DNA from 3 places in the Fusobacterium ulcerans genome. Region 1 is predicted to be linked to each of the others. Evidence: riboswitches for the same ligand, from Rfam matches in the RefSeq annotation. Region 1 holds a riboswitch; each other region holds the start of a gene.
What was found. A riboswitch is a leader RNA that binds a small molecule or an ion and turns the genes downstream of it on or off. The one in region 1 is predicted to bind thiamine pyrophosphate.
Positions count from the first base shown of each region.

Region 1 (10,381 bases):
AGAGGGGAGATAAAAAAATATGTTAGCAAGTGATAGACAAGATAGAATATTAGAGCTGTTAGAAAGAGATGGAAGTGTAAAAACTTCTAATCTTGTTACCATTATGGATGTTTCACTTGAAACTATTCGTAGAGATCTGGATTTTTTAGAAAAACAAGGGTATCTTCAAAAAGTGTATGGAGGAGCTATTCTTAAGAATAAAGAGGGAAAAAATCTTACTTACTCTTTGAGAGAATCAAAGAATATAGAGGAAAAGAGAGAGGTAGCACTTTTAGCTTTAAAATATATAAATGAGGGAGATACAATAGCTCTCAATGGAAGTACAACAAATATTGAGATAGCAAGATTGATAAAGGATAAATATTCTTCTTTGACAGTTGTTACAAATTCTCTGCTTATAGCAAATGAATTAGCAGATGTAAAAGGAATAAATCTTATTCTGGCAGCGGGGATATATAACAAGACTGAGTTTGCTTTTTTAGGAGAGATAACTGAGCATTTCCTGCATAATTTTTCAGTTGATAAATCATTTATCTGTGTAGGGGGAATATCTCTAAAAAGAGGAGTAACTGATTTCCTTATTGAAGAGGTACTGGTAGAGAGAAAAATGGCTGAAATAGCTGAAGAAGTATTTATTCTGGCAGATTCAACAAAGATAGAGAATAATTCTCTTATAAAAATATGCGATATAGAAAATTTAGATTTGATTATAACAGACTCAAGATTAGATGAGGATATTTTAAAAAAATATCTTGAAAATGGAGTGAAAATTATAAATAAATAAACTAAGAAAAGAGGACAACTGGTTGGTTGTCCTCTTTTTAAGTTATATTATTTTTTTCCCATGATATTCAGGAGAAGGAATAGCAGCGACTACTTCATCAAGATTATCATTTGTAACTTTTCCAGCTATAAGGATAGTTATTCTTCCAGCAGCTTTCTTTATCATTGCATTAAGGATATCTTTTCCTTCCAGAGCAGTTTCTTTTGTACCAGAAGAAAGAATTCTCTTTACTCCAATCTCTACAAACTTATCTATCACTTCAACAGGATCTTTCAATTCATCTACAGCTTTGTGAAAAGTTACTTCCATAGGAGAGGCAAGATCAACAAGTTCTTTTAAAGTTTCAAAATCAACTTTATTATCAGCAGTGAGAACTCCAAGAACAACACCTTTTGCTCCTAATGATTTACATATTTTTATATCTTCTTTCATGATTTCTATCTCTTCTTTTGAGTAATAGAAATCCCCTCCTCTAGGTCTGATTATAGGGAAAGCTGGAATAGAAAGTTTTTCCATAGCCATTTTGATAGTACCATAAGATGGAGTAGTTCCACCAAGATACAGATTATCACATAATTCTATTCTGTCAGCTCCTCTTTTTTCAGCTGCAAGAGCTTCAGAAAATGATTCTACACATACTTCTTTTATCATAAGATTCTCCTTATTTTATAAATTTTTAATTTGTATTTTCAACTTGTTATATATTTTTTATTTCATTTTTTATATTATATCCTATATTTTGTCTTTATGCCAGAGGGAGAGATTTAAAATTTTAATATATAGTCATTTTTTCAGTGAAATGTTAAAATAGAGAAAAGGTAATAAAGGGGGAGAAAATGATATATATAAGCAAAGATTATGTGAATGACACACTTAAATGGGATAATAAAGCAGCAGCTCACTGCAAAGATGGAGAGATAGTAGTATTTGAAACAAGAGATTGTTATGACAATTCTATAACTAGTTCAGAAAGACCTCTAGGAGATAGAAGTGATGCTTTATCTAATCCTGTAACTGGAGCACTATATGTAGATGGAGCTGAAAAGGGAGATATATTAAAAGTTGAGATAAGAGATATAAAGCTTCGTCCATGGGGAGTAATGCGTTCTTCAAATATTGGAGGAGTTTTTCATGAGAAATATGATAAAAGAGAAGCTGTAATTTATTCTATCAGAAATAATAAAATATTATTTGATGATGTATTGGAATTAGATGTAAATCCTATGATAGGAGTTATTGGGACAGCTCCAGAAGGAGAAGAGGGAATTCCAACAATCACACCAGGAAAACATGGTGGAAATATGGACTGTAAAAAAATAACAACAGGTTCTACAATTTATCTTCCTGTAAATGTAGATGGAGGACTTCTCTCTATGGGAGATATCCATGCTTTAATGGGAGATGGAGAAGTTTTTATCTGTGGTTTGGAAACAGCTGGTGAGATAACTGTAAAGGTAAGTGTATTAAAAAATATAAAGCTTCCAGTACCATTTTTATACTCTGGAGAAAAGGTTATGACTATACAGTCTGCTGAAACTTTAGATAAAGCAGGAGATATGGCAGCAAAAGAGATGTTTGAGTTTGTAAAAAATGCTTCTGGGCAGAGCGATTTGAGAACAGGAATGCTTATGTCTTTAATTTCTGATATGGCAGTATGTCAAGTAGTGGATCCACTTCTTACAATGAGAGTTGAATTTCCTTTGGAAGTTCTTGAAAAGTATGGATATAAGCTTCCATAGGATAAATTAAAAACAGATAAATAATATAAGAATATTTATAGATATGGACAGATTATTTTTATAAAAATAAAGCTTTATTTATGGACGAAACATAATAAATCTAAAAAATATTTTAGGAGGTTTTGCATAATGAATGATGAATTGAAAATCAAGATGTACTCATTTACAATAGACTGTCTAGAGCCTTACAAATTAGCAAAATTTTATGCTGATTTGCTCAAATGGGAAATAGCTTTTTATGATAAAGATTATGCCTGTATTTGTCCTCCAGGAACATATCAAGGGGCATATCCTGGGATAACATTTCAGCGTAATCCTGATTATGTACCTCCTGTGTGGCCAGAAAAATCTGAAACTCAACAGCAAATGGCACATTTAGACTTTGCTGTTAATAATTTAGAGGAAGCAGTTCAGTATGCAATTCAATGTGGAGCAACAATGGCAGAGAAACAATTTTCTGATAGTTGGAGAGTTATGATAGACCCTGCTGGACACCCTTTTTGCTTGTGCTATATGAAGCCTGTTTTCAAGAGTCCTCATTTTGCATTGCTATGAAATACTGTAAATAATTTTATAATAAAAAAATAATTAAAAAAAATCCCAGTAATCTAGGTTGATTAAATCATTCTAATTACTGGGGTGTTATTCTTATTTATTTAAGGCAATATAATCCTTGTATACTCCCTCTTCTCTTCTTCTTGTAGCAGTTTTAGAAAGATAGCTTCCTTCAACAATATTTTCATATCCCATTTTGTTTATTATTTTTTTCATAGCATTGATAAATGGACATCTGTCAGAATGATGATTATCAAAAGCTACACATGAAGCAAAATGTATAGCAACTTCATCTTTAGTGATAAGATTTTCTTTAGCAATTAGTTTGTTGACATTTCCTAAAAGACTGTTGATACCTTTTCCATGACATCCCCCACATTGAAAGGTAAGAAATCTAAGTTCTTCACTTTTAGGGTAATCTTTAAATATTCCTGTTCTAGTAAAAAATGAATTCATACAATGAAAACCACTGCATCTTCTTTTGGCAATTTCACATTGAATAGTGATGATAAGTTTTATATTTTCCATTTCTCCCTCCTATGTTTCCTGTATAAAAATATAATAACATAAAACAAAGATTGAAGATATGATTTATATAAATAAAATTCATATTTTAAAATCCAGATTTTTTTAAGAAATGCTAGACATTCATAAGGAATAGTGATATTATAATTTAGTTGAATTACTGGGGTGCCCAAAAGGCTGAGATAGGAAAGTTCCTGAACCCACATAACTTGATTCGGATAATACCGGCGAAAGGAGTAATGTGTGAATTATTTATTTAAGTAATCAAACCTCCTTTTGCAGAGATAAAAGGAGGTTTTTTTAATGGGATTAAAAGATTGTTTATGGTGTATAGGTGGAGCAAGTAAGGGAGTATCTGGTTGTAGATTTTCTCTTTATCCAATGGCTGATAATTTTGTAGATATTATTCTTGGGGGACTTGAAAAAACAGACACATCAAAAGTGTGGAAGCAAACTGATAAATTAAGCACTTGTGTGAGAGGAAAAAGCACTCATGTATTTGATGTGGTTAAGGGTCTTTTTGTAAATGCTTATAAAGAAAATGTACATATGGCTCTTGAAGCTACTTTTTCTAAAGGGTGTCCAGGGGATACTGATGCAGATTCATTTATGGAAGTGGATGATGAAAAAGTAAATGAAAAGAATATTAAAGATAAAAAATTTAATGTTGTAAGTAAAATATCTTTCTACCCAATGGGAGAAGAGGACTATATGGAACATATAGCTAAAGCAGTAATGACAGCAAAAGACAAGGGAGTTTTTGCTAAAAGTTCTCACTATATATCTATTCTAGAGGGAGATGTTCATGATGTATTTGGTGTATTGGAAGAGATATTCCAATATGGAGAGGCAAATCTGTCACACTATATTTTACAGGTTACTATTTCAGTAAATAGTCCAACAAAAGACTAGGATATCAGGAGGAAAAATGTTTAACTGGAAACTAAAAGATGTAATAATGGTATCAATTTTTTCTGTAATATTTTCATTTATATATTTAGGAGCTGTATATTTTGCTAATTTTCTTGCAACAATACTTGCTCCTTTTGGATTGGCACCTTTTGCCTATGAGATACTTTTTGGGGTGTGGTTTATGGCTTCTACTTTTGTACCATATATCGTACAGAGATCAGGAGTAGCAGTAGTATCAGAAGTACTTTCTGCTCTGATAGAGGTTATCATGGGAAATATGTTTGGACCAATAGTTATTCTTTCTGGAATAATTCAAGGAATGGGGCCGGAGCTTGTATTTGCTAAGAATAAATATAGAAACTTTTCTATGATGAATATGTGCCTTGCAGCAGCAGCAGCTTGTGTAGCAAGTTTTATATGGGGATTTATTAGAGGGGGATTTGTAAAATATTCTCCAATGATGCTTTTATGGATGTTTATAGTAAGGCTTATCAGTTCAGTGGTATTTTCAGGAATCATCTGTAAAATTGCTGCTGATAAATTAGCTGGAACAGGGGCATTGAGTGGATATGTTCTTGGACAGAATAATGATCCTGAAATGGAAGATTAATCTATGGAAGAAGTTTTAAAATGTCAGGATATCATTTTCAAATATAGAGAGACATCAAAAGAAAATATAGTAGATGGATTTACATATTCTTTTAATAAAGGAAAAATATATCTGATAACAGGGTTTTCTGGCTGTGGGAAAAGTACTCTTGCCAATGTGGCAGCAGGACTTTATCCAAGCAGCAAAGGAATACTTTCCAAAGGAGAAGTAGTGCTCTTTGGAAAAGATATAAATGAGTATACTCCAGAAAAAAGAGCAGAATATATTATGATGATGTTTCAAAATGCTGATACTCAATTTTGTATGGATATAGTAAAAGATGAGATAATATTCTGTCTGGAGAACATTGCTTTTCCTGTGGAAAAAATGGATGAAGTAGTAGACAGAGTTTTAAATGAAACTGGGATAGAATATCTGAGAGCCAGAAAAATATCATCACTTTCAGGTGGAGAAAAGCAAAAACTTTCACTGGCATGTGTATTGGCAGTAGAGCCCAAAATTATAGTGTTAGATGAACCTTTTGCCAATGTTGATTATGAAAGCAGTCAGGAAATTGTAAATATACTGAAAAATATAAATCGAGATAAAGAAGTGACTATAATAGCTGTAGACCACAGAATATCTCTTTGGAAAGATATAGATTACACTCTTCTCCATTTAGGAAAAGGGTGTAGTTTTGTTGATAAAAATATTGATAAATATCTTGTTGATATAATAGATGAAGAGGAATATAAAAAAAATTATCTGAAAAAATGTGAAAAATTTAAAGATAGAGCAGATTCCATAGAGATAGAAAAATTAAAAATAGCATATGAAAAGGAATCGTTATTGGAAGATATTAATATTAAGATAAAAGAGGGAAGTATTACTTCAATAATTGGAAAAAGTGGAGCTGGGAAAACCTCTCTTCTTAAAGCAATAGCAGGAATCTCTAAAATATTGTCTGGAAATATAAAAATATTTGGAACAGATATCAAAAAAATCAAAGAGAAGATATTTATAAATACTATAGGAATAGTTTTTCAAAATCCCCAAAATCAATTTATTACATATAAAGTGATAGAAGAGATAATGTTTACTCTGAAAAAAAGATATCCTAAAGAGAATGAAAAAATTCTTTTAGAGAAAGCAGAAAATTTATTAAAAGAATTTGAACTTTACAGATACAGAAATTTTTCTCCGTTTTCACTTAGTCAAGGGCAGCAGAGAAAACTTGCTGTTTTATCTATGTTGGGAGCTGGACAGAAAATAATCCTTTGTGATGAGCCTACTTATGGGCAGGATAATAAGACAAGCATAGAGATAATGGAGTTTCTTAAAAGAAAAGCTGAAGAAGATGGAATCACTGTGGTAATGGTATCTCATGACAGAAATCTTGTATTCAAATATTCAGACTTTATCTATGAAACAACAGATGATAAAAATATAAGGAGAGTGGAAGTATGATAAAACTCAATCCAGGCTATAAAGGACTGACTATATTTCTAGTTTCTCTACTCCTTTCTTTTGAATATAATTATTGTTTAAACTTTTCAGTATTCTGTATATGTATTATGCTTATGGTCATTAATAAAGTTCCAGTGAAAAAGATTCTTCTTGCATTTCTCCCAGTACTCCTTCTGGCAGGGGGAGTATTTTTTACAGGAATGCTCTACAGCAATTCAGGAACAGCTGAAGATGTAACCAGCCTTACCAAGACAGTTGTAATTATTGGAAATGTAGAAAATGGATTGCAGCTTTCAGTAAGAATACTTGCCTATGCAGGTCTTGGACTTCTTTTTGTATTTACTACTGATCCGAGACTTTTTATAATCAGCCTTATGCAGCAGTTTCATCTTCCAGGAAATTTTGCATATGGAATACTTGCAGCTTATGGATTTATTCCAGTGATAAGACAAGAATATGAGAACATGAGATATGCCTATAGAGCCAGAGGAGTAAAAAGAAATATATTTATGCTCCCAATGCTTGTAACAGCTGTACGATCTTCTGAGAGTATTGCAATGGCTATGGAATCAAAAGGATTCAATGCTAAAAGTAAAAGAACAGAATATATAAAACTAAAGGTTACAAAATGGGATTATATAGTTTTGATAGGAAGTACAGGGATAACACTTCTTGCAATGTTTCTATTTTAACTTTCTATTTTTTTCATGCTGCTGTATAATATGATAAAATATTTGAGCAGGGGGAAATTATCATGATAGGAACAATTGTCAATACAATCACTATTATACTGGGAAGTTTGCTAGGAAGTTTATTTAAAAAAGGAATAAAACAGGAATATCAGGGAGCTATGCTTACAGCTATGGGGCTTGCAGCGACAGCACTTGGAGCCAATGCAGTAGTAAGCAATATGCCTAAAAGTGCCTTTCCAGTGTTATTTATTGTCAGTCTGGCTATAGGAAGTCTTGTAGGAACAGTTATAAATATAGATAAAAGATTTCAAAACTTAATGGGAAAATATTCAAAATCAGGTTTGGGGCAGGGACTTTCTACAGCTATACTTTTTTTCTGCATAGGAACTCTTTCTATATTAGGGCCAATAGAAGCAGCTTTGAATAAAAACTATACTTATCTTTTTACAAATGCAACTCTTGATTTTGTAACTTCTATGGTACTTGCATCAACTTATGGGGTAGGAATAGCTATTGCAGCAGCAGTTCTTTTCTGCTGGCAGGGGGCTATATATTTGTTTGCTGGATTTCTTTCAGCATTTTTATCACCAGCCCTTCTTACAGAGATATCTATTATTGGAGGAATACTTATAGCAAGTTCAGGAATATCTATATTGGGAATAAAAGACTGCAAAACTATGAACATGCTTCCTTCACTTCTTGTTCCCATAATATGGTTTTTGATAAGATCTTTTTTCTAGGAGAAAATCTTTGTAAAACCTTTATTTATAAGGGATAAAGAGAGTTCTTTTTAATGGTAATGAATAGAAAAATATGGTATAATATATCATCAGATAAATTATATTCAGGAGGATCCATGACTAGAGATGAAGCTGTAAAAGCTGTTGATTATATAGTAAAAACAAATGAGCTAGAGGGAGCAGTTTATACAGAGGCAGAGAAAGCTGATTTTATGGCAGCGGCAGAGGGAAGAATTTCAGTGGAGGAACTTATAGAAAAAATCATAAATGACTAAAGAGGTGTTTCTATGGGAGATAAATATGTTTATCCAGGAACAAAGATTTTAGTAAATAAGTTGGGAATAAAAGACAGAAAACTTCTTGAGAAAAAGGAGAAAAATTTGTCTGGAGCCAGACTTCTAGAGCTCAGGCTTAGAAATGATATAAAGAAAACTTTTGATTTTAATTACCTGAAAAGACTTCACAAACATATTTTTCAGGATGTATACTCATGGGCTGGAACTGTAAGAGATGTGAATATAGCTAAAGGGAAGTCTCTATTCTGCCTTGTAGAACATATAGAAGCTTATGGAGAAACAGTCTTTAAAAAAATAAAAAATGCCAATTACTTTAAAGATATAACTGATAAATCAGAGCTGGCTTTAAGGCTGGCAGAAACAATGCTTGATATAAATGCTCTTCATCCTTTCAGAGATGGAAACGGAAGAACTCAAAGGGAATTTATAAGACAGCTGGCAGAGGAAAGAGGATATGAACTTGTATTTGATCATATTACTCAAAGAGGGATAGTTGAATTATCTGATTTAACTCGTGATCCAGATATTCTGGCATTAAAATTTGAAAAGGGAATGACATTAATAAATAAAGAGGAAGGCTAAAAGTTGAACTATATTTCAACTTAAAGGTCTTCCTCTTCTTTGATTTTTTTATAGAGATATCATATTTTCCATTCTGTCAAAAGCCTCTCCCAATTTTGATATTTCAAGAGTACAAGCTATTCTTACAAAACCTTTTACTCCAAAAGGAGTACCATTAACAACTATTATATTACATTTTTCTAAAAGAAAATCTGTAAACTCTTCAGAAGTCATTCCAGTTTTTTCAATATTCAGGAATAAATATATTCCCCCCTGTGCTTTGAAACAATCTAGGAAAGGTATTTTTTTAACTCTGTCATAGCAGTAGTCGACTCTTTCTTTAAATACAGGAACAAGTTTTTCTTTCTGTTTCTCAAATTCTTTAAGAGCGTAAAGAGCACATCTTTGAGATACAGCAGGTGCACTGTAAATGATAGCTTCATTTATATAGTTGATACAACTTATAAGTTCAGGAACCTGAGATATAACATACCCAATTCTCCAACCAGTCATAGCAAAATTTTTAGAAAAACTGCATACAGATATAGTTCTTTCCTTCATTCCATCTAAAGTAATGATAGGAGTAAAAGATTCCTCATATGAATAGAAATCGTAGACATCATCTGCTATTACTAAAAGATCGTATTTTTCAGCAATCTCCTTGATAATATTCATACTTTTCATATTGTAGCATACTCCAGTTGGATTAGATGGTGAATTTATCACTATACATTTTGTTTTTGATGTTACAGCTTTTTCTAAATCTTCTTTTATTATCTGGAAATTATTTTCGAGTTTTGTTTCTACAATTACAGGAACTCCATCAGATAATTTTATCTGGTCAGCATATACTGGGAAAAAAGGTGCAAGAAGTATTGCCTCTTCTCCTTTGTTGAGAATGCTTTTAAATACAAGATAAAGAGCATGGCAGGCTCCAGTAGTTATCATGACATCTTTAGGAGTGAACTCATAATTTTTAAAATTCTCCTTGTGGTATTTGCAAATCTCTTCTCTCAATTCAAGATAACCATATGAGTCAGTATAATGAGTATGTCCTTTTTTAGCATCAGCCATAGCCAGTTCAATCAGATGCTCATCAGTATGAATATCCAGATCTCCTATTCCTAGATTGATAAGAGGAAGAGAACAAGTTTCTGATCCTTTTTTATTTCCCATAGAGTAATTTCTTTTCTTAAATTTATCTGCAATAAAGTTTCTCATTTATATTTCCCCCTACAACGCAAAAAGTGTTTCTTTTAAATTTTCTTTGTTTATATTAAATTCCATATCTATTATATCAGGCCCTGCAAGAATAGCCCAAAGTATTTTATCTTCCATCTCTTCAAATTCCTCTTTTTTTACTACCTCTGATAACTTTGTTGGAAAAGCCAGCTTTTTATAAAAAGGAAGAAGCTGTATATATTCTTCTTTTTTACCTTCAAGAATCAACTGTACAAGGATACCAAAGGCTACTACTTCCCCATGGAGATGTTCTTTTTCCAGAGAAGGAAGAAGAGTCAG
Region 1 is NZ_CP028105.1:1,526,501-1,536,881, forward strand. It holds gene C4N20_RS07130 (alanine/glycine:cation symporter family protein) at 1-33, shown strand, start outside; gene C4N20_RS07135 (DeoR/GlpR family DNA-binding transcription regulator) at 20-784, shown strand; gene C4N20_RS07140 (copper homeostasis protein CutC) at 827-1,435, opposite strand; gene C4N20_RS07145 (acetamidase/formamidase family protein) at 1,621-2,523, shown strand; gene C4N20_RS07150 (VOC family protein) at 2,653-3,078, shown strand; gene C4N20_RS07155 (CGGC domain-containing protein) at 3,172-3,606, opposite strand; TPP riboswitch at 3,755-3,856, shown strand; gene C4N20_RS07160 (YkoF family thiamine/hydroxymethylpyrimidine-binding protein) at 3,907-4,515, shown strand; gene C4N20_RS07165 (ECF transporter S component) at 4,532-5,125, shown strand; gene C4N20_RS07170 (ABC transporter ATP-binding protein) at 5,129-6,571, shown strand; gene C4N20_RS07175 (energy-coupling factor transporter transmembrane component T family protein) at 6,568-7,263, shown strand; gene C4N20_RS07180 (DUF554 domain-containing protein) at 7,326-8,003, shown strand; gene C4N20_RS07185 (hypothetical protein) at 8,120-8,278, shown strand; gene C4N20_RS07190 (Fic/DOC family protein) at 8,291-8,881, shown strand; gene C4N20_RS07195 (aminotransferase class I/II-fold pyridoxal phosphate-dependent enzyme) at 8,930-10,081, opposite strand; gene C4N20_RS07200 (iron-containing alcohol dehydrogenase family protein) at 10,094-10,381, opposite strand, start outside.

Region 2 (10,381 bases), 1.4 Mb from region 1:
ATCAGATTAAATGACTATTATTTTTTCAAAATTTTATTATTAAGATCAATAATTTTTTTACATATATCCTCTGCTCCTACAATATCACTTACAAGACATATCCTTTTAGCCCCTCTTTTTATTATTTCATCTATGTTATAGTCTTTTATTCCACCTATGGCTATAAATGGCAGATGAAGATTCTTTACAGCAAATTCTAAATATCCAAGTCCAACTGGAGCAGTATCTTTTGTCGTCGTTGGAAATATAGGGCCCACTCCAATATAGTCTACATCTATATCATTGTATGCTGCCATTCCCTGTTCCTCTGAATGAGTAGACAAGCCAATAATCTTATTTTCACCTAGAAGTTTTCTCACATCGGCTGGCTTCATATCCTCCTGCCCTACATGTACTCCATCAGCATCTACCAGCATAGCAATAGCTACATCATCATTTACTATGAAAAGTACATTGTTTTTTCTGCAAAGCTCTCTTATAGCTCCTGCCTCTTCTACTTTTTCTCTGGAATTTTTTCTCTTATCCCTATATTGAACTATTTTAATTCCACCTTTTATCATTTCTTCTACACATTGATAATTGCTCTTCCCATTGGCAAAATTATCTCCAGTTATCCCATATAACCCTTCTGGTATATCTATTCTATTCCTCAATATATCCACCTCTTTTTAAAGCTATCTCTGCCATAAGAGCAGATATCACTGCCACCTTATGAGAATATGTTTTGTATTCAGAAATGTCTTTTTGAAAATCTCCCACTATATACAGGTTTTTTCCTGCTTCTTCCACTCGGATTCCTTCACAGTCATGACTGGCTATCCCAGAAGCAGATATTATCAATTTTCCTAAAGGATACAATTCTTCCACAAGCATACTTTTATACTCTTTTTTATCAAACCCTTCTATTACTATATCACAGTCTTTGAAAAATTCTTTTATATTCTCTCTTTCAAATTTGATGATACTATATTGAAAATCTCCATCTGGATTTATCCTTTTTAAATTTTCATATAGCATTTCTGCTTTGTACTTTCCTACCTGATCTTTGAAATAAAACTGTCTGTTGAGATTTGATTCTTCAATAATATCAAAATCTCCAAATTTCAACTCTTTCACACCTGATCTCACAAGATGAACAGCTGTGTTAGAACCTATTCCACCTGTTCCAGCTATTCCTATTCTCATACTAATGTCTCCCAGTCCTTATATACTACTTCCAGACCTCTTCCTCTTATAGCTCTTACTATATCCTCTACATCCCTGTTGTCAGTTATATCAAATTGAGCAGTAGATTCATTTTCATGTGAATATCCTCCAACTTCTGTTTTAGACCCAGCAGAAAACTTAGTTACTCCCAAAGCTACAATATTATCTCTCATTGCTGCACTTTCTCTAGTGGAAAGAGTTATTCCTGCCTTTGGCTGAAATATTCTGTTAGCAAGGAGTATCTGCACAAAAGTCAAATCATCTACAGCATAGCTGTCCTTTAGATTTCCTTCTGCTTCATTTACTCTTGGAAAAGATATACTGAATTCACTGTTTGGATAATTTTCCATGAGATATTTCAGATGAAGCCCTGTCTTAAAAGCATCACTCCTGATACCTCCCAGTCCAAGAAGAGCACCTATTCCAATAGTTCTGATTCCTGCCTTTGCTCCTCTTTCCGGTGTATCAAGACGATATTTAAAGTTTCTTTTCTCTCCAGATAGATGCACCTGTTCATATCTTTTTTCGTCATATGTCTCCTGATATACAGTGAGTCCATCCAGTCCATCTTCTGCCAGATATCTATAATCTTCTTCATCTAAAGGCATAACCTCTATCGAAACAGAGGAGAAATATTTTTTCAATACATCTATTCCGCCTTTGAGATATTCTTTATCTACCAGCCCTTTCGCCTCTCCTGTAAGAAGAAGTATATTTCCGATTCCGCTTTTAGCTATTTCCTGTGCTTCATGCTCTATCTCTTCAAATTTCATATGTCTTCTTTTTATATGATTCTTTTTTGAAAAACCACAGTAGACGCAGTTGCTTGTACAATAATTTGAAACATATATTGGAAGATACAATCCTATTACATTACCAAAGTGCTGTCTTGTAAGCTTTGCAGCTTTTACTGCCATCTCTTCCAGATGATCTTGAGCCTTTGGTGAAAGGAGGTTTAAATAATCATATATTCCCAGTTTATCCTTCCCTATGCTTTTTTTTATATCTTCATCTGTAACATTAGAAAAATAGTTTTCAAAATCAAAATCTTTCCATTTTACAAGTTCATCATAATAGCTCACTTATTTGTCACCTCTGAAAAGAAATCCAGTCAATGGTGATGAAGCACTGGCATATCTCTTTTCCTCTGCTATTTTAGCCAGAAAAGCTTCCCTTCCAGCTTCTACTGCCAATGAAAAAGCTCTTCCCATTTTCACTGGATCTTGTGCTGTAGCTATTGCTGTATTTACAAGGACAGCGTCGCATCCCATCTCCATAGCTATTGCAGCATCAGATGGTCTTCCTATTCCAGCATCTACTATGATAGGAACTCTGTTAGTTTCCAGCATCATTTCTATAAGGGGTTTAGTTACTATTCCTCTGTTAGAACCAATAGGCGACCCTAAAGGCATAACTGCTGCTGCTCCTGCATCTTCCATTCTTTTAGCTGCTATAAGGTCAGGCATCATATATGGAAGTACAATAAATCCTTCATCAGCTAGTATTTTTGTAGCCTTTATTGTTTCTGAATTATCTGGCATAAGATATTGAGAATCATTGATTATCTCTATTTTGATAAAATCACCACATCCAGCTTCTCTTGCTATTCTCGCTATCTTTACAGCTTCCTCTGCTGTTCTTGCTCCTGATGTATTAGGAAGAAGAGTTATATGTTTAGGGATATAATTCAATATATTTTCTTTAGGATTTTGAAAATTTATTCTTCTTAATGCCATAGTTATTATTTGTGACCCACTGGCTTCCAACATAGGAGCTACTAAATTTTTATCTGAAAATTTTCCAGTACCTGTAAGAAGTCTGCTTCCAAATTCATGTCCTTTTAATATAAACTTATCCATTTTACCTTCCTTTTTTCTATCTAAAATATATAATTTTTCATAAAAACTTAAAGGATTGTGTAATTTATGAAAGAAAGTTAGATTAATACAGCGAAATTGAACGCTAAAAAATATAACTGTTTGAGGCAAAGCTGAGTTCCAGTAATTAAGCAATTTTAATTGTTATAATTACTGAGATGCAACAGCAAAGCTGTTGTAATCCTTCTTTGCCATGAGCCTAATTAATCAAGTTTCTCGAATATGAAACAATCCTTGGTTTTTTACATATAAATAACTAGTAATCAAACTTTCTTCTACCCTCCAGATACAAAAGAAAGTACTTCTATTTCTGCATTTTCAGATATTTCAGTAGCTTCCCATCTATCTTTTTTTACTATTTCATCATTTACAAGAACAACTGCTCCACCGAGTTCTATCGACCATTCTCTTTCCAGTTCCATAAGAAGCTCTTTTACAGTGGATATTTTTTCTGATGAATAGTCCTTTCCATTTAAAAGTATATTCATATTTTCTCCTTGTAATATTAATCTAAAATCTCATTGCATCTTTTCATTGGGCAAAGATCTCCACACATAGTACATACTTCCTCTTCTATAGGAGCAGAGGATGCTCTGTAAGCTTCTGCCTTCTCAGGATCTATACATTCGCTGAACATCCCTTTCCAGTTAAGCTCTCCTCTGAATTTACTCATTCTGTGATCCCACTCTATAGCTCCTTTTAATCCCTTTGCTATATCAGCAGCGTGTCCAGCTATTCTCGATGCCATTATTCCCTCTTTCATATCTTCCAGAGTAGGCAGTCTCAAATGCTCTGCTGGTGTTACATAGCAAAGAAAATCTGCTCCAGATGATGCTGCAATAGCTCCTCCAATAGCTGCTGTAATGTGATCATATCCAGGAGCTATATCTGTAACTAAAGGTCCTAATACATAGAAAGGTGCATTGTGGCATAATTTTTTCTCAATCTGCATATTTGTTACAATCTCATGCATAGGTACATGACCTGGTCCTTCTATCATTACCTGTACATCTTTTTCCCATGCTCTTTTTGTAAGCTCCCCAAGTATTAAAAGCTCCTGAATCTGTGGTGCATCTGTTGAATCATGAATACTTCCCGGTCTAAGTCCATCTCCCAGACTAAGTGTCACATCATATTTTCTACAGATATCAAGGAGTCTGTCGTAATGCTCAAAGAAAGGATTTTCTTTATCATTCAGCATCATCCATTGGAATAATATTGAACCTCCTCTGCTTACTATTTTAGTCAGTCTCTTATTATTTTTTAATCTATCTACACAAGTTCTGTTTAGACCTGCATGAATAGTAAGAAAATCAATTCCATCTTCACAATGCTCCTCTACTACTCTGAACAATTCCTCTACAGACATGTCTTTTATATTTTTTCCAAGCTTTGCAACTGCATCATACATAGGTACTGTCCCAAGCATAACTGTTGATTTTTCCACAAGCTCTCTTCTGAATTTCTTAGTATCTCCAAAAGTACTCAAGTCCATTATTGCATCTGCTCCATATTCAATAGCTTTTTGAACTTTTACCATCTCTCCACAGTAATCACAGCAATCTTCTGATACTCCAAGATTTACATTAACCTTAGTTTTAGTTCCTTCTCCAACGGCTCTTGGATAAAGACTTTTATGATTGATGTTAGCTGGTATAACAACTCTTCCCTGAGCCATTTTTTCCATAAGCTCTTCCCTTGTCATATTTTCATCTCTTGCTACTATCTCCATCTCTTTTGTGAAGATGCCTTTTTTTGCTGCTTCCATTTGTGTTGAATACATATTTTTTCCTCCTAAGTTTTTTATTCCTGAGTTATAGGGCAGAAAATAAAAAATGCCCTATACCAAACGGTATAGAGCAATGTGCTACTTTCTGCCAGATAATTCTAAATAAGGCTGAAAAGATAACTTGCTTCCCTCCGCTGGTACTATCCAGATCAGGTTCCAAGGGTCAGGTTTTATCCTTCTCAGCTTTTCAGCTCCCCTAGCAGTTTTAATTATTATTTTCTTTTTTACGATTCGATTATATTACTTAAAAACATTTTTGTCAAATTTTTTCTTTTTCTTACACACTATTGAAAATTTCTTAAAGTAAATTGTTCTTTCCTATTTAAAGTCTCCTTCTTTCCTATTATATTCTTCCAGTCCTTTTTTTACTACACCGGATAATCCAATAAGTGCGATTATATTAGGCAGTACCATAAGTCCGTTGAACATATCAGCAAGTTCCCATACTAGCTCCACTTTTAAAAGGCAGCCTAGAAATATGAAAACTAAAACCACATATGAATATATGTCCACACTTTTCTTACTGGAAAAAAGATATCTGATATTTGCTTCCCCGAAGAAATACCAGCCTATAATAGTAGAAAAAGCAAAGAAAAGAAGAGCAACAGCTACAAATATTGTTCCTAATTGTCCCATTCCTTGTTTAAATGCAAACTGTGTCAATGTTATCCCTGTCATTTTTCCATCTATCGGTACATTTGACAATATTATAAGAGCAGTTATAGTAAGTATTATAAATGTATCAAAAAATACTCCAAACATTGCCACTATACCTTGATCTATAGGATTCCTGACTTTGGCTATAGCATGGGCATGAGGTGTACTTCCCATTCCTGCTTCATTGGAAAACAATCCCCTTGCAACTCCATATCTTACAGCCTGCTTTACCCCCACTCCCAACAGTCCACCTGTGGCAGCTCTAGGGTTGAATGCTCCTACAAATATCATTTCTATTCCATGAATAGTTCCACTCAAGTTAGAAAGAAGTATATATAGTCCTCCTATCATATACAATACAGCCATAAAAGGTACTATTTTTTCTGTGAAGGAAGCTATCTGCTTTACTCCGCCTCTGAATATAAGACCTGCTACAACAACAGTTATAGCTCCCATAATAATTGGATTTATTCCAAAGGCTTCCTTAAATGCTTCTCCAATAGAATTTGCCTGTACCATATTTCCTACAAACCCAAGAGCGATTATTATAGTTACGGAAAAAAATACTGCCAGACCTTTGCATTTTAATCCTTTGCTGATATAGAATGCTGGTCCACCTCTCACTTCTCCGTTTATATCCTCTTTGTATATCTGAGCAAGAACAGCTTCAGCAAATATAGTTGCCATTCCGAAAAAAGCTGTTACCCACATCCAGAATATAGCTCCAGGTCCTCCTGCTGCTATAGCAGTAGCTGCTCCAGCCAGATTTCCAGTTCCAACCTGTGCTGCTACAGCAGTAGCTAAAGATTGAAATGAATTCATCCCTTTGGAATCTGCCTGACCCTTTCTTGAGCCTCTATGAAATACCCTTCTAACACTGTCCATAAATCTAGTGACCTGAACTCCTTTCAGCATCACTGTAAACATTATTCCTGTTCCACACAGTAAAAAAATCAATAAGTAACTCCAAAGAACATTATTAATGCTCTTTACTACCTGCAATACGCTGTCCATTTTCCCTCCTCTTTCCCTAAGAATTTCAATAGTGTTATAATAAAAGTCCTATATAAACTATAGGACTTTTAAGATTTACTTATAATACATTATTTTCATTTTAATGTCAATATGAAATTTTTTTTTCTTTTATATGGAAGAAAAATAGTTCTTTTTTAGTACAAGAATCCTATTTTTTTATGTTATATTAAAAAATTTCAAGTTTAAATTTAGTATTCAAGAAGAATATGATAGATGCTTAACTATTTAAGGAATAATTTTTAATTATAAATATACAAAAACCAGATTCCAAAATAAAGAATCTGGTTTATCTAGTTAATCAGAATAAAATTCATATCCATTCTTTCCACTTTTTTTAGCCTGGTACAAAGCTTTATCTGCTTTAATGAATATTTCTCTAAAGCTATCAGAAAATTGTATTTCATAAATTCCAATACTTATAGATATAGATTTTTCTATATTCAGTTCTTTAGAAAGCCTTTTAACTTTTGGAAGAACTCCTTTTAATTTTTGAATTATCCATTCAATTGACGATATCTGTGGAAGAAATACAGCAAATTCATCTCCACCTAGTCTGCCTATAATATCTACAGAACGAAATGATTCTTTAAATATATCTGCAATTTTATGTAAAACTATATCTCCAAACGGGTGTCCATATGTATCATTTATCTCTTTAAAATCATCCACATCAAATATCATAAAAATATTTATCCCTTTCATGATATCTATTTTCAAATTCAGAGAAATAAGCTCTTCTAAAGTAGCTCTATTTAAAAGATCAGTAACTGCATCATATTCAGCTTTCTTTTTCAATTCATAATTATATTGATTTTGCATTAATTCAAATATTTTTTCATTATGTACATTTTTATATGACCCAATAATCTTATCCAAAGCATTATCAGAATCTAAAAGTTTGTGGTATTTCATATGAAACCAATTTTTTTGCTCATTATCCACTAAAAACTCTATATCTTTTTCACAATCTTTTTGAGAGATTATACATTCGTACAATGAAATACAGTTTTGTATAGTATTCACTGAATTTTCATCTCCAATTAATTTACTGAACATCCTTATCTCTTTATCTGGAAATATATAAAAATTAGTATTATCAAATATTTTTAATATATCATTTTTTACATCATACTCAAAATAGCTTTCTAAAAGAAGATCAGTAAACATTGCATAACGTTTTCTTTCCATTTCCAATTCTTGATTCATTTGAACTAATGATGAGATATTTGTGAAAATAAGATAAACAGTTGGAAATTTACCTTCATATAGTTCCCCTGTAAAAAATCCATTTACTTTTACATGAATAGAATGTCCTGCTACATGAATAAGTCTGTATCTCATTTTAAAAGTTTTTTCCATAGTCTTAGATGCTTCCAGAAATTTTTCTTTTACAAGCTCTACATCATCTGGATGAATGTATAAGCTGCTGTTAAATCCTTGTATTTCAACATTTTCAGCTTTTTCACCAACAAGATTACATAAACCTTGATTGAAATACAAGATTGTTAATTCATCATTAAGAGCAAATTTTCCTATTCCATCTGCTGCCAATGTTAGAGCTTCTTCAAGTTCATTATTTTTTATCTGATGATTTGAATTAATGTAGTAATAGTTATTTTTCTTTGAAAATAATGCCATATTTCTCTCCCCTTAATTAATTTTTGACATTAGTAATCACTTTTTTGCAATTTATTTTTTATGAACTTGAAATTTTTTTGTTAATATTATATTTTTTAGTAAAAAATTGTTATTTCCCCTCTTAAATACATTCTTTAAAACTAAAATGTATTATATCTACAATATAACACATCCCCCTGATTTAGTAAAGGGTTTTCTTGGGAAAAAATTAGATTTTTAGCCTCTTTATCTCGCTTCAACATTTTCTTTGTCTAACAATTCTTTTGTTTCAGGAAGATAATATTTGATTTCTACTTTATGCCCTGTTTTTTTATCTACCAGATTTTTATAACATTTGTCTAAGTGTTTGCTTCCCCAAAGAATTATACTATTGAACACATCCTCAAGGTCTCTTCCTTTTTCAGTCAATGTATATTTGTATCTAGGAGGATGTTTTTGATATAGCTCTCCTTTGATTATTCCATCTTCTTCTAGACTTTTTAATCTGCCTGAAAGAAGATTAGAGGCTATTCCTGTTAATTTGCTCAAAAGCTCATTGTAGCTTTTATCTTCAAGCATTATTTCGTGAACAATCAGAAGAGTCCATTTATCCCCTATTATATTCAAAGTCTGTGCTATATTACATGGTAATTCATATTGATTTTTCATCTCTTCTCCTTTATGCTTTTATTTTATTTGATCAAAGAGGTCATTTAATGTTTCACTCATTGTAGGATGAGTAAATATTCCATCCCTTAAAAAAGTATAATCTTTCTCTGCCATCATTACAAGCCTTATATTATTTATAACCTCTCCTGACTGTCTGAAAAACAGAGATGCTCCTAATATTTTTCCAGTTTCTGCATCTACAACAGCTTTTAATAGTCCATCAGTCTCTCCATATATTTTCATTCTAGGATTGGCTGCTAAAATTTTTGAAGTTTTTACTTTATATCCTTTTTGTAAAGCTTCCTCTTCTGTCATTCCTATTCTCGAAAATTGAGGCTCTATAAATACAGTATAAGGCACTGGTCCTCTATCTTTCAATGTATATTTCTTATCTCCAAAAAGTTCATTATAGATGATACGTGAATCATCAAGAGAAGTATATGTAAATTGCAGCCCTCCATGAACATCTCCCATTGCCCATATTCCATCTGCTGATGTATGAAGATTATCATCTGTTTCTACAGCTCCTCTTTCTGTAACTTTTACTCCAGCATTTTCTAATTTTAACCCTTTAATATTCGGTTTTCTTCCAACTGCCACAAGAACAGCATTTCCAATTACACTTTCTATTTTTCCATCTTTTTCATATTTCACTTCATTTTCTAATATCTCTGCAACTTTTGCTCCTAGTATGAATTTTATTCCTTTTCTCTCCATAACTTTTTTGATTTCATCTGCTATTTCTCTATCTTCACGTGCTATAAATAAAGGACTTCCTTCTATAACTACTACTTCTGAACCAAAATTATTATACATATCTGCATATTCCAGACCAATATATCCTCCACCTATTATCACAAGTTTTTTAGGAAGTTCTTTCAGTTCCATTATAGCTTCACTGTCATAGACATATCTACTCTCTCTCAATCCCTTTATTGGAGGAATAACAGTTTCTGCTCCTGTATTTATAAATATTCTTTCTCCTTTTATTTGAATAACTTCATCTTTCATTTTTACTTCAATAACTTTTTTATTTACAAAAGAACCTTCTCCAGTATATATATCTATATTTTCTTTATCATTAAGATTATCATAATTTTTCTTTCTGAAAAGTGAGATCAGCCCATTTTTATTCTCTATAATATTTTTATATTCTTTGGCATACTCTTCAAAAGAATTTAATTTTTTAAATTTATTCTTAGCAGCTTCGTTTATAAGATATTTTGTAGGTATACATCCTACATTTATACAAGTTCCTCCATACATTTTATCTGATTTTTCTATGACAGCAACTTTCCAACCTTTATCTGCCATTTGTCCTGCTAAAGTTTTTCCGCCTTTTCCAAATCCTATTACCACTGCATCATAATTTTTCATTTTAAAAGCCTCCTCGATAAATTTTATATTGCCTTTTAATTCTATTATATTTTCAACTACCGATTCCTCTTTCCCCTTTTTTTCATTTTACCATACAAGCTTTATTTTATCAAGTAACTTTATTTTTTAAAAATATGTAAATAAAAAAAACTAT
Region 2 is NZ_CP028105.1:2,879,386-2,889,766, reverse strand. It holds gene thiE (thiamine phosphate synthase) at 18-653, opposite strand; gene thiF (sulfur carrier protein ThiS adenylyltransferase ThiF) at 643-1,185, opposite strand; gene thiH (2-iminoacetate synthase ThiH) at 1,182-2,288, opposite strand; gene C4N20_RS13300 (thiazole synthase) at 2,289-3,065, opposite strand; gene thiS (sulfur carrier protein ThiS) at 3,359-3,571, opposite strand; gene thiC (phosphomethylpyrimidine synthase ThiC) at 3,589-4,866, opposite strand; TPP riboswitch at 4,982-5,080, opposite strand; gene C4N20_RS13285 (alanine/glycine:cation symporter family protein) at 5,191-6,543, opposite strand; gene C4N20_RS13280 (sensor domain-containing diguanylate cyclase) at 6,859-8,202, opposite strand; gene C4N20_RS13275 (winged helix-turn-helix transcriptional regulator) at 8,428-8,850, opposite strand; gene C4N20_RS13270 (FAD-dependent oxidoreductase) at 8,869-10,227, opposite strand.
Region 2: linked by a shared signal. The riboswitch ahead of thiC (phosphomethylpyrimidine synthase ThiC) and the one ahead of C4N20_RS07160 (YkoF family thiamine/hydroxymethylpyrimidine-binding protein) in region 1 are both predicted to bind thiamine pyrophosphate.

Region 3 (10,381 bases), 990 kb from region 1:
GGAACTCCAAAAGTAAGTTTTGCAAGTTTCTCTTCAATAAGATGAGGAGCATGATCTGTACCGATAGTATCAAGAGTACCATCAGCCAGTGCAGCCCAAAGAGCATCATTGTCAGATTTTTCTTTCAGTTCAGGCTTCATTCTAAGAAGAAGCTGGCTTCTTTCAGTCTTACTTACATCATCTGTATTCAGGAAAAGATGGTGAGGAGTAACTTCACCAAATACCTTTGCTCCTCTTGCTTTAGCAGCTTTTAAAAGTTCTATTTCACTTGCTTTAGATAAGTGGCAAAGATAAAGTTCCTTATCATATTTCTCGCAAAATTCAATAGCCTTTGCTACCATTTCCTCTTCTGCATGTACAGATATTATTTTTGATTCTCTGAATATATTTTCAACAGTTTTTTCATCATCTATAAGCATATCTCCAGTAGACATATTAAGAAATATTTTAGTAGATGCTGTTTCATTTATTATATCTTTGATTTCACTGCTGTTATCTTTTTTACTTCCTCCAAAATGGAATCCATAATCAACATATGCTCTTCCATTCATAAGAGCTTTTTTATCAGCAAGAGCCTCTTTTGTAACAGTTACTGGAATAGTATTAGGCATATCTATAAATGTAGTAACACCACCTCTGGCACAAGCCATGCTTCCAGTAGTGAAATCTTCTTTTTGAGTAAGACCAGGATCTCTCATGTGAGTGTGAACATCTACTATACCAGGAAGTACATATTTCTCTTCTGCATCTATTATTTCTTCAGCAGGAGCAAAGATATTCTTTTCTATTTTAGTGATAACTCCATTTTCAATCAATATATCAGTGATGATATCTTTTCCATCTTTATCAATGATCTTACAATTTTTGACTAGCATAGTCCAGCCTCTTTCATTCCCTCTTCAATTTCAGCAGCTACTAATTTAGCAGCATTTGCTGGGTCTTCGTTTTTAGTTATAGGTCTTCCGATAACTAAGAAGTCACATCCGTTTATTATTGCATCTTTTGGAGTCATAATTCTTTTCTGATCGTTTGTTGCTGACCATCTAGGTCTAACACCTGGACATACAGTTTTGAAATCTTTTCCGCAAGCTTCTTTTATAAGTTTAGCTTCCCAAGGAGAACATACTACCCCATCAAGTCCAGCAGTTTTTCCTAATTTAGCCCAGTTTAATGCTAACTCTGCAAGAGATAATTTAGATTGGAAAGTTTCCTCTACATCTTCAGCAGAAAGACTTGTAAGAACAGTAACTCCAATAACTATATTTTCAGGATTTACAGCTTTTACTTCTTCAACTACTTTTGACATCATTTTTCTTCCACCACTTGCATGTACATTGAACATAAATACATTTTGCTTAGCAGCAAAAACTGATGCCATTGCTGTTGTATTTGGAATGTCATGGAATTTAAGATCAAGGAATATTTTTTTACCTTTAGAAGCAAGGTAGTTTATCATTTCACCTTTTGAGTTTAAGAAAAGTTCAAGTCCAACTTTATAGAAAGTAGCTCCGTCACCAATTTTTTCAACTAAATTTTTAGCAGCTTCCATAGTAGGAAAGTCAAGTGCTATTATCATTCTGTCTTTTGCGTTCATATCTTCCTCCAACATTTATTTTAATTATCTGTGTGCTATACCAACAAGTTCATTTATATTTTCAATATTATTTTCTTCACAGTATTTTTGTAATCCTTCAGCTACTTCCACAGGAAGAACAGGATTAAAGAATATACCAGTTCCAAGAGATACCATAGAAGCTCCAGCCATTATAAATTCAAGAGCATCCTCTGTACTAGAGATTCCACCCATACCAACTATTGGAATATTTACAGCTTTATATACTTGGTACACCATTCTTAAAGCTACTGGTTTAACAGCAGGTCCTGAGAATCCTCCAAATGTATTTCCTAAAAGAGGTTTTTTAGTTTTAAGATCAATTACCATTCCTAAAAGAGTATTGATAAGAGATACAGCATCTGCTCCATTCTCTTCTACAACTTTAGCTATATATGCAATATCAGTAACATTAGGAGATAATTTTACTACAAGAGGTTTAGTAGTTACTTTTCTTACTTCTCTTGTAACTCTTCCTGCAACTTCTGGATTAGCTCCAAAAGCCATTCCTCCATCTTTTACATTTGGACAAGATATATTTAATTCTATTATATCTACTTCTTTTATCTGCTCTACTCTTTTAGCTATTTCTATATATTCCTCAACAGTTTTTCCATTGATATTTGCTATTATATTAGTAGTGATGCCAGCTTCTTTCATATCTTTTAAGATATGAGTTTCAAAATAGTCAATTCCGGGATTTTCAAGTCCTACACAATTCAGCATTCCACCAGGAGTTTCAGCTATTCTTGTTCCATAGTTTCCATCTCTAGGCTCCATAGTAAGCCCTTTTACAACTATTCCTCCAAGTACATTTGGATCAAAATAATCTCTATATTCAAGTCCGAATCCAAAACATCCAGATGATGTGACAATAGGATTCTTAAAATCGACACCTAAGAATTTAGTTTCCAGTCTATTCATTTTTTTCCTCCAGATTAAATATTAATTACCACAACAAGTTTCTGTTCTTTCAGCAGGTTCAAGGTCAACAATAGTCTCAGATTTAAAAACAGGACCATCATGACATACTTTTTTCATTCCTTCTTTAGTTTTGATAGAGCATCCTACACAGGCTTTTACTCCACAAGCCATTCTTTCTTCCAGTGATATTTCACATTCTGTATTGTATTTTGATGAAGTTTTTGCTACTGCTTCCATCATTTTATGAGGTCCGCAAGTGAAAACCATATCAAATTTTTTACTGTTCATAAGCTCTTCCATTTTAACTATAACAGTTCCCTTAGTTCCAGCAGAACCATCATCAGTAGTTATATGAAGATCAGCACCATCAAAGTTAAAGTTAGAAAGGATTTCAACAGCATCAGCATTTCTTCCTCCAGCTATGAAAGTAACCTCATTGTTTTTCTTTAATACTTCTACAAGAAGCTTCATAGGAGCCATTCCCATTCCACCACCAACTACTAGAAGTTTTTTACCTGTCATATCAGTAGAAAATCCATGTCCAAGAGGTCCTTGGATGTTTATACTTTCTCCAGCTTTCATCTCAGCAAATTCTTTTGTTCCTCCACCTTTTACCTCATAGTAAAATTCAAGCTCCATTTTATTTTTATCTACATAGTGAAGACTGATTGGTCTTCTTAAGATGTGAAGCTTGTTCTTGCATTGAATCATAAAGAACTGCCCAGCTTTTGATACTGGAATGCTTTTTTCAGCTTTTAATCTCATAAGATAATTTTGTCCTGCAATGTGTTTATTTTCTAAAATTAGACAATCTTCTAAAAACATTTTTCCTCCTACAAATCATATATATTAAATTATTTTATTTCCTTACCGCAATAGTAGCAGAATTTCCCATAATCCTTTACTACTACTTTATTTGGTGTTTCTTCAAAATGAGTTACACATTTATGATTAGAACATACAATTTTATCATTTGCTACTACATTTTTTTCTTCTTTAACAGGGGCAGTGGATTTTTTTACTCCCAGTGCAAGAGCAAACATAGCTTCTCTCACAGGTACTCCATTGGCAGCCTGTTTAAAATATAGAGCATGTTTTGTATCATCTAAATCTACGCTTATTTCATCAACCCTAGGAAGCGGATGCATAACAATCATATGATCCTGACATTTTCCAACTATTGTTTCTTTTGATATTTTATATACTCCGCTGACTTTGTTAAATTCCTCAATATCCTCAAATCTTTCTTTTTGGATTCTTGTCATGTAAAGAACATCTATTTCAGAAAGAATAGGCTCATATTCAGAGCAGATACAATATTTCATTCCTTTTTCATCAAGCTCTTTTGTGATATATTCAGGTATCTGGATAGAATCTGGAGCTACAAAGTAGAACTCAGCATCAAACATTTCAAGTGCTTTAGTAAGAGAATGAACTGTTCTTCCATATTTAAGATCCCCAACAAAAGCTATTTTGACACCTTCTATTTTTTCCAGTTCTTTTTTTATTGTGAAAAGGTCTAAAAGTGTCTGGCTTGGATGTTCATTAGAACCATCTCCAGCATTGATTACAGGATTTTTTGAAACTTCAGAGGCGAATTTAGGTCCACCTTCTATATTATGTCTCATAACAATGATATCAGAATAAGCTTCTACCATTTTTACTGTATCTCTTAGAGATTCTCCTTTTTTAACAGAAGTAGCATCTGGAGAATCAAAACCTAGAACTTTTCCTCCAATTCTATATGCAGCAGAAGTGAAAGATAATCTTGTTCTAGTAGATGGTTCAAAGAAAAGGCTTCCCACTATTTTCTCATCTATTAATTTAGGCTCTGGTTTTTCAGATAATTCAAGAGCTAAATTCAAAACTTCTAAGACTTCCTCTTTTGTCAAATCTTTTATTGATATAAAATCTTTCATATTACCCTCCCATGAATACAATAATATAAAAAAGGGAATGAAAATCACAAAATGATGTGACTTCCATTCCCTATAATAAAAATGTTTTTTAAAATATTTAAAAATAGAAAAATAAAATAAAAGAATCCTAAGATAAAAACTGATATATTCAATTTATCATCAAATATCTTCATATATCCATAGCCTCCTTATATTTTTCTATATCTTGATTATAATATCATACTTTTTAGAAAAATTCAAGAGAAAATTCATGTTATTTTTTTAAAATTTCTATCAATTCTGATTTGTATCTATCAAGATTATTAACGAGGTCTTTTACTTGTTCATCACTAAGCTTTACAGTCTTTTCTGTAGTTGGAACAAACTTAAATTCTTCAGTAAGAGGAGTTTCAATAACTGGGAACATATAGTTCTTTTTAGGAACCAGACTTTGAAATTCTTCACTAAGAATATATTCCATAAATTTTTTAGCTCCCTCTTTTGTTTCTTTTTTATTTACAAGAGATGCACCTTCTAAATACATAAAAGTTCCATCTTCTAAAAGGAAGCTGCTGAATCTGCTTTGTTCTTCATCTTGTGAAAAGAAAAGATTGCTTGTAGCATATCCAACCATCATAGGAGCTTCACCAGCTGTAAATTTAGCAAATGCTTCACTCCAACCGGGTTCAGCTGTATATATGGCAGGTTTTAAAGCAGTCCAGAAATCTTTCCAGTCTTTTCCATAGAGAGCTATACTCCATAGAAGAGCTTCTTCCCCAGTAGATGAAGTAGCAGGATTTTCAACTAAAAGCTGTTTTTCCAGTTTTCCAAGTTCTGTAAGATTTTTTGGAGGAACAGGGATTTTTTTTGTATCATAGTTGATAGCAAGAAGTCCATAGTCAAAAGGAGTTACATATCCTTCTTTATCCATTATAAAGTCATTACTCTTTATATTAGAAGTATTTTTAGGGATATAAGGAGTGATAAGATTTTCCTTTTTTGCTATTTCAGTGCTTAAAGAAGTCAGTCCAATAACAACGTCTGCCTTAGGATTTTTTTCTTCAAGTTTAAGTCTTGATACAAGTCCATCAATAGATATGAATTTAATATCCACTCCAGTTTTTTCTTTAAATATTGGAGCAAAAGTTTTTCCTATCCATTTTGTAGAGCTGGGTCCGTAAACTACTATTTCTTCTGAAAAAGAAGAGACAGACAATAATAAAAATAATGATAAAACAAATTTTTTCATAACATCCTCCTAGAAATTTTGGGAGCAATAAAAAAAGCTGCCTGAGAAAGATAACAAGACAACTTCAAAACATTTCCTACGCTGGCATTATCCAAATCAGGTTTGACGGTCGAAATAAAATTTCCTCTCAGCTTTTCAGCTCCCGTATGATAATATTTAATTATACAAACTAACTATACACTTGAATATAAGGTTTGTCAAATAACTGCTTTATATTTTTTATTCTTTGTTGTATAATCTAATATATCATATAAAAAATAAAAAGTAAAAGAATTTAAGGAGGATTTTATGAAAAAAATACTACTGATGATATTTTTTGCAGTTTCAATGTCAGCTTTTGCCGTAGATGGTTATTTAAGAATAGGAGCAATAACTGAAACTAATTCATACAATCATGAGAGCGGGTCATTTGAAAATTATGCACCAACATTTAGTTTTGAGGCAACTCAGGATTTTCTTCTTGCTGATTTGGGAGCAGGGATAGCATATAATGGGAAAACTGGAGGTACTGATATAGGAACAGTTCCAGTATATCTTGTAGCAAGATGGAATCTTCTTCCAGTATTTTTCGAACCATACATTGTATTAAAAGCTGGTAGAGTGCTTATGACAAATGAAAGTGTAAGAAATTCAAGTCCAGATGGAAAAGGATATATAGCTGGAGGATTTGGAGTAGACTTTATGCCGTTCCAAGCAGAGCTTCTTTATTCAGAAACAAAAATAGATGGAGACAGAAGAGGATCAGATAGATTGAAACAATTATCTTTAGTTTTTGGATATAGAATATTCTAATCTGGAGGAAAAAATGTATAGAACAGAGGTAACATCCAAAAAGATATCTATGGAGGAATTGAAAAAAGATTACTGTGATAGAGAAAAGTTTGAAAAATTCTGTAAGGAATGCAGAAACTATGGAAGTACATGGTCATGTCCTCCCTATAATTTTGATGTAGAAGATTATCTAAAAAATTACAGCTACATATATCTTGTAGGAGTTAAAATTATTTTTGATGAAGAGACTTTGGATAAAGTAAATACAAAAGAGAAAATAAATGACTATACTACAGAAACTCTTAAATATATGAAGGATAAAATAATGATGGAGCTTTTGAGAGTGGAGAAAAGGTATGAAGGAAGTAAAAGTCTTTCTGCTGGGGGCTGTAAAATATGTGATGACTGTTCTAGAAAAAATAATACTCAATGCCAGCATCCTGATATGATGAGATATTCTCTTGAATCAATGGGATTTGATGTAGGAGGAATTTCAAGCAGGTTATTGGATTATGAATTGAAATGGGCAACAGAGACTCGTCTGCCTGAATATTTTTCTTTAGTTACAGGACTTATGACTAAAAGAGAGATAGAGGGATTTGAAAAGGAACTTAGAATGTTAAAGTAAATGATATCTGCTCTAAGCAGCTGAAAATATTTAAAATATCAAAAAGAGAGAAAAGTGAAATTGAGCTGAGAAGGACAAAAAAATTCTATCTTAGCTCTTTTCTTATATTTTTTAAAATACTAAATTTCAATTTAGATAAAAGATATATAAAAACTTCTGGGGGGCTTTTATGAAAAATATTCAAAAACATTTCATCCTTGTAATTATGGTAGTGGTATGTATTATTTTATGGAATCAAATTGTAGTTATGAAATATGGAACAACTCTTCCAACATATTTGAAATATTCATCACCTATTACAGAAAGGGAAAAGGATTATTTGAAGGTTCATAGCCCAATTCGGCTGGGAAGTGATATTACCGCTCCTCCAATTTCCTACTATGATAAAGCTACAGGAGAGTATGCTGGACTGATTGTTGATTATGTAAATTTTCTGTCAATTGAAACAGCAACACCTATTACTATAAATATGTATACTTTTTACAATTTAGTGGAAGCTTTGAGAGAGCAGAAAATTGATGTATGTGATATGTTTCCCAGTGAAAGCAGAGCAAAGGAATTTGATTTTTCTATTCGGATATATCGGTTGAAAACTGTAGTTATTTCTCCAAAGGATGGAAGTAATATACTGGATATTATGGAGTTGTCAGGAAAAAAGATAGCAATTCCAAAAGGAGATTTAGCAGCAGAGTATATCAATAATTTTTTAAAAGAAGAAAGAAAACCAATGGTTCAATTTGTTCCAGTTAATGATACAAAAACAGTTCTGGAACTTTTGCAGCAGGGGGTTGTTGATGCTGCAATAGGAGATGAAGTTGTTATTTCTACTTATTGGAAAGAGTACAATGTTTATGAAACTCAGAAATACAATGTGATTCTTTTATATGAAAAGGATGTAGTATTGGCTGTGAATAAAGATTCTGATCTGCTGCTGACAGTACTTAATAAGGGTATTTTACAGATGAAGAAAAATCAGATAGTGCCAAAGGTTCAACAGAAATGGTTTGGAATTTCCGAGTCTATAAGAGGAGAAAAAAGAGAGCTGGAGTCATTTATTAATATTGCAATTATTTTGCTTATATGTTTAATTGGACTTTATATATGGAATTATTTTCTTAAAAGAAGAGTGTTGGAGAAAACAAAAGAAATTGAAGAAAATAAGAAAAATATCAGTATGATATTGAATAATCTGGATATAGCTCTGTTTATTATAAATGAAGCCTGTGTAGTGATAGAATGCAACCAAGCCTTTTTGACTTTACTTTCTCAAAGCAGGAAGGATGTAGTGGAAAAAAGCCTTTTTGAATTTTCTTTTTTATCTGAACTATTGGAAATATCAAAATATTCTCAATGGAAGGAAGATATTAGCCTTAAATTTAGAAAAACAATAAAAAGCAGATGTTATGAAGTTAAACTATCTCCTTATATTTCAAGAGAAGAAAAGCTTAGAATTTTAAGTATAGAAGATATAACAGAAAAACTTATTATAGAGAGAAAGCTCCATCAAGAAAATAAAATGATAACTATAGGACAGATATCAGCTGGTTTGGCACATGAAATAAGAAATCCTCTTGGAACAATAAGAAATGGAATTTATCTTATTAAAATGAAAGTATCTAATAAATCCCAAGAAAAAGCTATCAGTATGATGGAAAATTCAATTCAAAGGGTTAATAATTTGATTGAACACTTACTTAGATTTTCAAGAACAGCATCAGATAAATGTACTCAGGAAAACATTGAAACAATAGTAAGTAATATAATGACTTTAATGGAAACAAAGTTAAAAGCTAAAAAAATTCAATATCATGTTAATTTAGAGGGGAATTTTACAGTAACTCTAAATATAGAGGCTGTTAATATTATTTTAATTAATCTTATTGAAAATGCAATTGATGCTTTTTTAGCTGATAAAGAGGACAATTTAATACAAATTTCTATTTCTACTACAGAGGATTCTCTTCGTTTTTTAATTGAAGATAATGGAGTGGGAATATCAGAAGAAGCACTTCCTTATATTTTTGATCCTTTTTATACAACAAAAGGAGAAGGACATGGTACAGGGCTGGGGCTATATCTTGTATATAATGAAGTTAAAAAATATAATGGAGATATCTCAGTTGAAAGTCAATATGGGATAGGTACAAAGTTTTTTATTTCTATTCATTTTTAAAAAGGAGAATTAGATGCTTGCAGATTATAAAATTTTAATTGTAGATGATGAAGCAGATTACAGAGAGATGTTTTCTCTCATATTAGAGGAGAAAGGGTATTGTATTTATCTGGCTGCCTGTATCGCAGAAGCGAGAGAAATCATCAAGAATCATAAAATTGACATGGTAGTAACAGATCTGATTATGAAAAATGAAACAGGGATAGAGCTTCTTCATTGGATAAAAAAATATGATGCTGAGATAGGAGTTATCATTGTTACTGCATATGGAACAGTTGAAACAGCAGTTCAGGCGATACAGAATGGGGCATATAATTATTTTATTAAAAGTAATGATCCGGGAACTTTACTTTTGGATATTGAGAGGTTTTTGCAATTAAAACAACTTAAATTAGAAAATAGTTTACTAAAAAATCAAACTAAGGAAATGTCTCTGCTTGAATCTAATAATGCTGATATGCAGAACATATTGGATATATGCAAAAGAGTTGCAAAAAGTAATATATCTGTTTTAATTCTTGGAGAATCTGGAGTAGGAAAAGAAGTAATAGCCAGATATATACATGAAAAAAGTGAAAGAAATACCTTTCCATTTGTTCCTGTTAATTGTCAAGAATATTCAGAAGGAGTTTTGGAATCAGAATTGTTTGGACATGAAAAGGGTTCTTTTACAGGAGCAATTAAACAAAAAATAGGAAAATTTGAAGAAGCCAGCCACGGAACATTATTTCTTGATGAAATTGCAGATGTTTCAATGAACACACAGGTAAAGCTGTTAAGAGTACTGGAAGACAAAAAAATAGAACGTGTTGGCGGAGATAAAAAAATGGATGTCAATATCAGATTAATTTCAGCAACCAACAAAAATATTTATGAAGCTGTTAAGAGTGGGATTCTTCGAGAGGATTTCTTATACAGAATTAATGGAATTGTTATCTGTGTTCCTCCTCTTCGAGAACGTCCAGAGGATATTGAAAGTTTTATTCATTTCTTTGTTAAAAAATTTGAAATGGAATTGAAGAAAAAAATAGAATATATAGATGAGGAAACAATGAATTTTTTAAAAAACTATCATTATCCGGGTAATATTAGAGAATTAAAAAATATAATTGAACGTTTGATAGTT
Region 3 is NZ_CP028105.1:2,516,605-2,526,985, forward strand. It holds gene C4N20_RS11655 (dihydroorotase) at 1-875, opposite strand, end outside; gene pyrF (orotidine-5'-phosphate decarboxylase) at 869-1,594, opposite strand; gene C4N20_RS11665 (dihydroorotate dehydrogenase) at 1,619-2,536, opposite strand; gene C4N20_RS11670 (dihydroorotate dehydrogenase electron transfer subunit) at 2,558-3,361, opposite strand; gene pyrB (aspartate carbamoyltransferase) at 3,391-4,455, opposite strand; gene C4N20_RS11680 (thiamine ABC transporter substrate-binding protein) at 4,709-5,683, opposite strand; TPP riboswitch at 5,740-5,839, opposite strand; gene C4N20_RS11685 (hypothetical protein) at 5,972-6,475, shown strand; gene C4N20_RS11690 (DUF2284 domain-containing protein) at 6,489-7,082, shown strand; gene C4N20_RS11695 (ATP-binding protein) at 7,252-9,255, shown strand; gene C4N20_RS11700 (sigma-54-dependent transcriptional regulator) at 9,269-10,381, shown strand, end outside.
Region 3: linked by a shared signal. The riboswitch ahead of C4N20_RS11680 (thiamine ABC transporter substrate-binding protein) and the one ahead of C4N20_RS07160 (YkoF family thiamine/hydroxymethylpyrimidine-binding protein) in region 1 are both predicted to bind thiamine pyrophosphate.